DNA from 2 places in the Halorhodospira sp. M38 genome. Region 1 is predicted to be linked to the other one. Evidence: predicted binding sites of a transcription regulator. Region 1 holds the regulator's gene; the other holds the start of a gene.

Region 1 (4,130 bases):
CCGGGTGGATGTCGACGCGGTCGCCGGAGTCAGCGTCTACGAGGGCGACGCCGTGCTCACGCGGGGCGAGATGCGCATCACCGGGGATCGCATGGAGGTCTACACCGACGAGGACGGCGACCTGAGCCACGTCTACGTCGACGGCACGCCGGCCACCTACCGCGATCACCCCGAGAACCAGCCTCGCCCCGTGCATGCCGAGGCGAAACGCATGGAGTACTACTCCCGCGGTCCCGAACGTGCCCATTTCCAGGGCGATGCACATCTCTGGCAGGGGGATGATCAAGTCACCGCCGAGACCATCGACGTCGACCTGGAGGGGCAGGTCATGAAGGCCCGCGGCGCCGAGGGGCAGCGGGCGCGGACCATCCTGTATCCGGCACGGCGCGAGGAGGAATGACCCGTTGGTGACGCTGCGCGCGGAGGGGCTGAGCAAGCGCTATCGCGGCCGCACCGTGGTCAACGGCGCGGGGCTGGAGGTCGCCGACGGTGAGATCGTCGGCCTGCTCGGCCCCAACGGGGCCGGCAAGACCACGTGCTTTTACATGGTCGTCGGCCTGGTGCAGGCCGACGAGGGACGAATCACCCTGGAAGGCGACGACCTCACCCGGTTGCCCATTCACGCCCGGGCCCGATTGGGCATCGGCTACCTCCCCCAGGAACCCTCGGTCTTTCGTAAACTGAGCGTTGCGGATAACGTACGGGCCATCCTGCAGCTGCGCGACGACCTGGACGGCACTGAGCGCGAGCAGGAGCTGGATCGCCTGCTCGAGGAGTTCGGCGTGACCCACGTGCGCGACTCCCCGGGGATCGCCCTGTCCGGGGGCGAGCGCCGGCGCGTGGAGATCGCCCGCGCCCTCGCGGCGAATCCGCGGTTCATACTGCTTGATGAGCCATTCGCCGGGGTCGACCCCATCTCGGTGGGCGAGATCCAGCGGATCGTCCGCCAGCTGGCGCAACGGGGTATCGGCGTGCTGATCACCGACCATAACGTGCGCGAGACGCTGGGCATCGTGCAACGCGCCTACATCCTCAGTGACGGCGAGGTGCTGGCCGCCGGGGACGCCGAGAGCGTGCTGGCCAACCCGCGGGTACGCGAGGTGTACCTGGGCGAGGACTTCCGCCTGTGAGTGACGGACTACGGATGCTTCAAGCACAACGGACACGGCCATGAAGCAGTCGCTTCAGCTACGCATCGGTCAGCAGCTGACCATGACCCCGCAGCTGCAGCAGGCCATCCGGCTGCTGCAACTCTCCAGCCTGGAGCTGCGCACCGAGATCCAGCAGGCCCTGGAGTCGAACTTCATGCTCGAGCTCGATGAGGAGGCCGAACCCGGGCAGGAGCAGGAGCAGCAGGAAACGGAACCCCACGAGGACGAGGCACCGGCCAGCGAACCCGCCGGCGAGGACATCCCCGAAGACCTGCCCCTGGACACCTCCTGGGACGACATCTACGACGGCAGCACGGCACTGAGCGCCCCCGGCGACGAGGGTGCGCAGCGCGACACCCTCGACAACCGGCCGGCCGCCTCCGACAGCCTCCAGCAGCACCTGCACGCGCAGATCGAGCTCGAGGCCTTCTCCGCCCGGGAGCGCTCCATCGCCGAGGTCATCGTCGACGCCGTCGGCGACGACGGCTACCTGACCCAGAGCACCGAGGATCTGCTGGCCGGCTGTCCGGCCGACGAGCAAGTCAGCGCCGAGGAGCTAGAGGCGGTCCTGCAGCGTGTCCAGCGGCTCGACCCGACCGGCGTTGCCGCCCGCGACCCTCAGGAAGCGCTGTGCGTCCAGCTCGAGCAGCTTCCCGAGGACACGCCCTGGCGTGCGGAGGCGCAGCACGCCCTCCTCCACCACCTGGAGCTCATCGCCGAACGCCGCCATGACGACCTGGGCCGCGCCCTGGGGGTCGGCGAAGATGCCCTCGGCGGCATCCTCGGTCTGATCCAGAGCCTCGATCCACGCCCGGGCTCGCAGATCAGCGACACAACCCCGGACTACATCATCCCCGATGTCCTCGTCGTGCGCCGCGACGGCGTCTGGCAGGTGGAACTCAACGGCGAGACCGCCCCCCGCTTGCGCGTCAACGCGTATTACGCCAGCCTGATCCGCAGAGCGGACCGCAGCGCGGACAACCACTGCCTGCGCAACCATCTCCAAGAGGCGCGCTGGCTGATCAAGAGCCTGCGCAGCAGGAACGAGACCTTGCTGAAAGTGGCCAGCGCCATCGTAGAGCGGCAACAGGGGTTCCTCGACCACGGCGAGGAGGCGATGCAACCACTGGTTCTGCGCGAGATCGCCGAGGCGGTGGAGATGCACGAGTCCACCATCTCCCGCATCACCACCAACAAGTACATGCACACCCCGCGGGGCACCTTCGAGTTCAAGTACTTTTTCTCGAGCCACGTGCAGACCAGCGACGGCGGAGAGGCTTCGGCGACGGCGATCCGGGCGCGGATCCGCCGGCTGATCGCCGAGGAGGATCGGGCAAAACCGCTGAGTGACAGCGCGATTGCGCGTATCCTTCATGAGGAGGGGATCCAGGTGGCGCGTCGGACGGTCGCCAAGTACCGGGAGTCCCTGTCCATCGCATCGTCGGCGGAGCGCAGGGAGGCCCGGGGGCGCTGAGGCCCCCGGCTCCGCCGGCGGCAAAGGGGTTCAGGAGGCGGTATGCAGATCAAGCTCAGTGGGCATCATGTCGAGATCACCCCGGCCCTCCGGGCGCATGTGAACGAGAAGATGCAACGCATCCAGCGCCACTTCGACCACGTCATCGATACCGAGGTGATCCTCACGGTGGAGAAGAAGCAGCAGAAGGCCGAGTCGGTCATCCACATCGGGGGTGGCGGCGGGCGCGTTTTTGCCGATGCCATCGAGGAGGATCTCTATGCAGCCATTGACGTGCTCGTGGACAAGCTTGACCGTCAGGTCCTGAAACACAAAGAGAAGGCCGTCGATCAGCGACGGCAGGGCGCGTCCCTCAAGGCCAGCCTTTAAGGCGGCGGGACGCGGTTCAGCGGGCCAGCCGATCGGACACTCCATGGACATCGAGCAACTCATCACGCCGGAACGTGTTCGCTGCGAGAGCGGCATCGAGGACAAGGAGCAGGTGCTCCTGCGCATAGGCGAGCTGATCGGGGCCAGCGGCGACGGCCTCGACGCCCGGGAGATCAGCAACCGGTTGCTGGCCCGTGAGCGACTGGGCAGCACGGGCCTGGGGCACGGCGTCGCCGTGCCCCACGCCCGCATCGACGGGATCGACCGCGCCATCGGGGCCCTCATCCGCCTGGACCGGGGCATCGATTTCGACGCCTTCGACAAGGCACCGGTGGACCTGCTCTTCGCCCTCGTCGTACCCGAGCACTTCACCGACGAGCACCTGCAGATCCTCGCCAGCCTTGCCGAGATGTTCAGCGACAGCAGCCTGTGCGAGCGGCTGCGCCGCTCCTCGGACGGGGACGAGCTGCAGATGGCCCTGCGCGAATGGCAGTCGCACGCCGACCCATCGTGAACGCGGCCGGGAACCGGCCGGTCATCCCCGGCCTGCTGATGGCGGTCCACGGCCGCGGGATTCTGCTGGAGGGCCCCAGCGGCGTGGGCAAGAGCGACGCCGCCCTGGCGCTGCTCGACCGTGGTCACGCCCTGGTGGCCGACGACGCCGTACAGCTGCGCCGCGACGGTGATCGCCTGCTCGGCGCCGGTCCGCAGCAGGGGCGGGGGCTGCTCTGCCTGCGCGACCTCGGCCTGGTGGACATCACCGAACTCTACGGCCCCGCGGCGCTGCGCAGCGAGACCGCCGTGGCTCTGTGCATCCAGCTCCAGCGCGCTCCCGGCCCCACCGAAGCCGAGGCCGCCCTGCACGGCCGGCGCGATCACCGCGAACTGCTCGGCCTGGCCCTACCCCGGGTGACCCTGACCGACAGCGAACGCCGGCCGCTGGCGCCGCTGATCGAGGCCGCCGCCGGCCGCCTCGTCGCGGAGGTCGCAACACACCAGCGCAGCGGCCGGAACCACGGGGTGCCGGCATGAGCGAACTGCGCCTGATCGTGGTCAGCGGCCTGTCGGGCTCGGGCAAGAGCGTCGCCCTGCACACCCTGGAAGACGCCGGTTACTACTGCATCGATAACCTGCCA
Region 2 (4,130 bases), on a different contig from region 1:
ATGCGTCCATTGTCTCTCCCTCCGTCGGGACCGGAGCCGCGCTCCGGTCGGGCTTGCCCGCTCTTTTGCAAACCTCGTGCCGGATCACGAGAGCGGCCAACCGCCCGTCTCGCCGTGCCTCCCGCCGCGGCATTCGCCGCGCGTGTCGCAAACCCCACACAGCCGCGTGTCGCGTCCGCCACGCCCCCAGCAACGGCTCATAGGCTCTTGACCGGGATGTCGAGGGTCTTGATCCGGTAGGCGATCTGCCGCGGCGTCATGCCCAGCAACCGCGCCGCCTTGGCCTGCACCCAACCGGTGCGCTCCAGCGCGGCGATGACCCGCTCGCGCTCGTCCAGGTTTGGGTCGTTCGGGTCGGGGGCCGCCGGCCCGGCGGGTAGCACCCCGCTCTCGACGGCCGGCGAACCGTCCTCGGGGATCCCGGCCAGAATCACGGCCTCCTGGTCGATGCGGCCGTCCTCGCTCATGATCGCCGCCCGCTCCAGGGCGTTCTCCAGTTCGCGAACATTGCCCGGCCAGTGGTAGCGCATCAGCGTGCGGATGGCGTCGTCGGAGATCTCCAGCGCCCGCTCCTGGTTGCTGGCGATGCGCCCGACGAGGAACCGGACCAGCTCCGGGATGTCCTCGAGGCGCTCGCGCAGCGCCGGCATGGTGATGGTCATCACGTTGAGCCGGTAGTAAAGGTCCTCGCGGAACTCCCCGGCGGCCACCGCCGCCTCCAGATCGCGGTTGGTGGCGGCGAGCACGCGCACGTCCACCCGCCGGGTCCGGGTGCTGCCCACCCGCTCGAACTCCCCTTCCTGCAGGACCCGCAGCAGCTTCGCCTGGAAGGCCGGGGAGATCTCGCCCATCTCATCGAGGAAGATGGTGCCGCCGTCGGCCTGCTCGAAACGCCCCACCCGGCTCTGCACAGCGCCGGTGAAGGCGCCTTTCTCGTGGCCGAAGAGCTCGCTCTCGAGCAGGCTGTCGGGCAGCGCCGCGCAGTTGAGCTTGACAAAGGGCGCGTCGGCCCGGGGCGAGTTGTAGTGGATGGCGTTGGCCAACAGCTCCTTGCCGGTGCCGGACTCACCGCGCAGCAGCACCGTAGTGCTCCACTGCGCCACCCGGCGCACCTGCTCGAAGACCCGGCGGATAGCCGGGGTCCGGCCGATGACGTTCTCGAAGCCGTAGCTCTCCTGCACCTCCCGGCGCAGGCGGTCGCGCTCATCGACGATGGCCGCCTGCTCACGGTCAACCTCGGTGGCCAGGCGGACCGTCTGTGCGACCAGGTTGGCGACCATCTGCATGAACCGAGAGCGCTCGGCCAGCAGCGCGCCCTCGTCGGCGGCGGGCTGGGCGGCGAGTACGCCCACCGGCGGGTCCTGCTCGCCGGGGCCGTTGATGGGTACACCGATGAACGGCAGATCCGGATCGTAGAGGCCGAGCCGATCGAGGAAGCGCGGCTCCTCGGAGATGCGCCGCACGATCAGCGGCTCGGCGTGATTGAGGATCTCGCCAACGATCCCCTCGCCCGGCCGGTAGGCGACCTCATTGGCGGGGCTCTGCCCGTACAGCGCGCGGACGATGGTCTCGCGGCGGACGGGGTCGCGCAGGGCGACCATGCCGGAGTGCATATCGGCGTGCTCGTGGAGCACCTCCAGGACGGCCTGAAGGGTCTCGCGCAGGTCGAGACTGCGCGAGAGCACCCGGCTGACCTGGTACAGCGCCTCGAGCTGGGCCTCGACCAGTTCGGCCCGGGCGCGTTCTCGGGGGCCGACGGACGTGGGGTTCTCCATGAATACTCCCCTCCGCTAGGTGCATCGGTTTTGGCTGGCCCAGATGGGGTCAGGGGCCCCATCTGGGCCGGGCAAAACCGTTGCAACTCCCGTTCCAGACAGCCGGCGAACCGTCGACCCCCGTTTGTCGCGTTTCTCACAGTGATTCACGGAAGGTGATGCTTTTGTCGTCTGTGCCACATCGGTGCAACGGCACCTCTTTGGTGCAAATGGGCGAGGTTCGGACGGGATGACGCGGGGTTGCGGGACCGTGGTGCTCAAAGGGTACCGGCTGGCACGGCTGATGCTTGACCCGTAGCGAACGCCGCCGACGGGCCGGGAAAGGGAAAGAGGATGACGGAATACCTGCTACTGCTGCTCGGCGTCGCCCTGGTGAACAATGTGGTCCTGACCCAGTTCCTGGGGCTGTGCCCGTTCATGGGTGTGTCGAACCGACTGGATACCGCCCTGGGCATGGGCCTGGCCACCACCTTCGTACTCACGTTGGCGGCGGCGGCCGGGTGGGTGATCGAGCACGCCCTGCTCATCCCCCTGGACCTGGAGTTCCTGCGCATCCTCAGCTTCATCCTCGTCATCGCCGGGACCGTGCAGTTCACCGAGATGGCCGTCGCCCGGGTCAGCCCCGCCCTGCACCAGGTTCTGGGCGTCTTCCTGCCGCTGATCACCACCAACTGCGCCGTGCTCGGCGTGGCCCTGCTCAACATCCAGGAAGCGCACACCTTCGCCGAGAGCCTGGTCTTCGGCGTCGGAGCGGCGCTCGGTTTCACGCTGGTTCTGGTCCTGTTCGCCGGCCTGCGCGAGCGGCTGGCCACGGCAGCGGTTCCGGCCGCCTTTGCCGGTGCCCCCATCGGCTTCGTGGTCGCCGGGCTGCTGTCGCTGGCGTTCATGGGACTGACCGGACTGCCCGAAGGAGGGTGAGGCGATGTATGCAGCGATGCTGGTTCTGACCGGGATGGCGCTGGTGATCGGGTTCCTGCTGGCCGTGGCCGCGCAGTATCTAAAGCCGCCGCCGGACGAGACCGCCGAGGAGGTGGAGCGCGTCCTGCCCGGTACCAACTGCGGCCAGTGCGGGCTGGCCGGCTGCAGCATCGGCGCCCAGTCCGTGGCGGCCGGGGAGCTTCCGGTGAACTTCTGCCCGCCGGGTGGCCGGGCCGTGGCCGAGGAGATCGCCCGCATCACCGGACGTCCGCTGGTGCTGGACGATGGCGACGACGGCATCCGCCGGGTGGCGCGGGTCACCCGGGAAGACCGGTGCACCGGGTGCCTGAAGTGCATCAAGGCCTGCCCCACCGATGCCGTCATCGGCGCCCCGAAGCAGATCCACGGGGTGTTGCCGGAGGCGTGCTCCGGCTGCGAAGCGTGCATCGACGTCTGCGCCACCGGGGCGCTGGAGATGGTCCCCGAGCCGGTGACCCTGGCCAACTGGCGCTGGCCCCGCCCGATGGAGGCATTCGACCGTGCTACTTAGCAAGCCGAAGATCATTCGCGGCGGCGTGCGCACCGAGTCGCGCAAGCAACCCACCGCCGACGCCCCGCTGGAGCCGCTGCGCGCCCGACAGCGACTCTACGTCTCGCTGGCCCAGCACATCGGCGCCCCGGCGCTGCCGGCGGTGGCCCCAGGCGAGGCCGTCGCCAAGGGGCAGTGCATCGGCACGCCGGAGGCCGGCCTGTCGGCGGCGGTCCACGCCCCCACCTCGGGGCGAGTGGTCGCCGTTGACCGCCACCCGGCACCCCACCCTTCGGGCCTGACGGTGCCCACGGTGGTCATCGAACCCGATGGCGCCGAGCAGTGGTCCACGCAGCTGCCCCAACCCCTGACCGCAGCGGCTGCGGCCATCGAGCCGGCGACCATCGCCGAACGGGTGGCCGAGGCAGGCATCGTCGGCATGGGCGGCGCAGCCTTCCCGGCGGCGGTGAAGCTCGGCGGCGGGCAGCCGGTGGCCACGCTGATCCTCAACGGCGGTGAGTGCGAGCCGTACCTGACCTGCGACGACCGCCTGATGCGCGAGCGCGCCGCCGGGATCGTCGACGGCGCCCAGCTGATGGCCCGGGCCCTGGGGGCGGAGCGCACCGCCATCGGGGTGGAGGACAACAAGCCGGAGGCCATCCACGCCCTGCGCCGCGCCACCGACGCCCTGGGCGGCCCCGACGTGGTGCCGGTACCGAGCCTCTGGCCCCAGGGCTCGGAAAAACACCTGATCTACACGCTGACCGGCCGCGAGGTGCCCGCCGGGGCGCGGGCGGCGGATATCGGCGTGGTGGTGCACAACGTCGGCACCGCCTACGCCGTCCACCGCGCCGCCCGGCATGGCCGGCCGCTGATCAGCCGCCCGATTACCGTCGGCGGCGGGGCCG

The links. Region 1 encodes sigma-54, which starts transcription at its own class of promoters, with help from an activator protein. Its sites were predicted from a motif close to TGGCANGNTNCNTGCTT; they were not measured.
Region 2: the regulator sigma-54 is predicted to act here: its motif matches at 2,048-2,064, upstream of rsxA (electron transport complex subunit RsxA).

The regions. Positions count from the first base shown of each region.
Region 1 is NZ_JAJNQP010000010.1:66,186-70,315, reverse strand. Features, by position in the region: gene lptA (lipopolysaccharide transport periplasmic protein LptA) at 1-400, shown strand, start outside; gene lptB (LPS export ABC transporter ATP-binding protein) at 405-1,130, shown strand; gene LRA98_RS07865 (RNA polymerase factor sigma-54) at 1,171-2,625, shown strand; gene hpf (ribosome hibernation-promoting factor, HPF/YfiA family) at 2,668-2,994, shown strand; gene LRA98_RS07855 (PTS sugar transporter subunit IIA) at 3,038-3,508, shown strand; gene LRA98_RS07850 (HPr kinase/phosphorylase) at 3,505-4,026, shown strand; gene rapZ (RNase adapter RapZ) at 4,023-4,130, shown strand, end outside.
Region 2 is NZ_JAJNQP010000007.1:31,320-35,449, reverse strand. Features, by position in the region: gene nifB (nitrogenase cofactor biosynthesis protein NifB) at 1-10, opposite strand, end outside; gene nifA (nif-specific transcriptional activator NifA) at 198-1,775, opposite strand; gene rsxA (electron transport complex subunit RsxA) at 2,109-2,693, shown strand; gene LRA98_RS06120 (RnfABCDGE type electron transport complex subunit B) at 2,698-3,243, shown strand; gene rsxC (electron transport complex subunit RsxC) at 3,233-4,130, shown strand, end outside.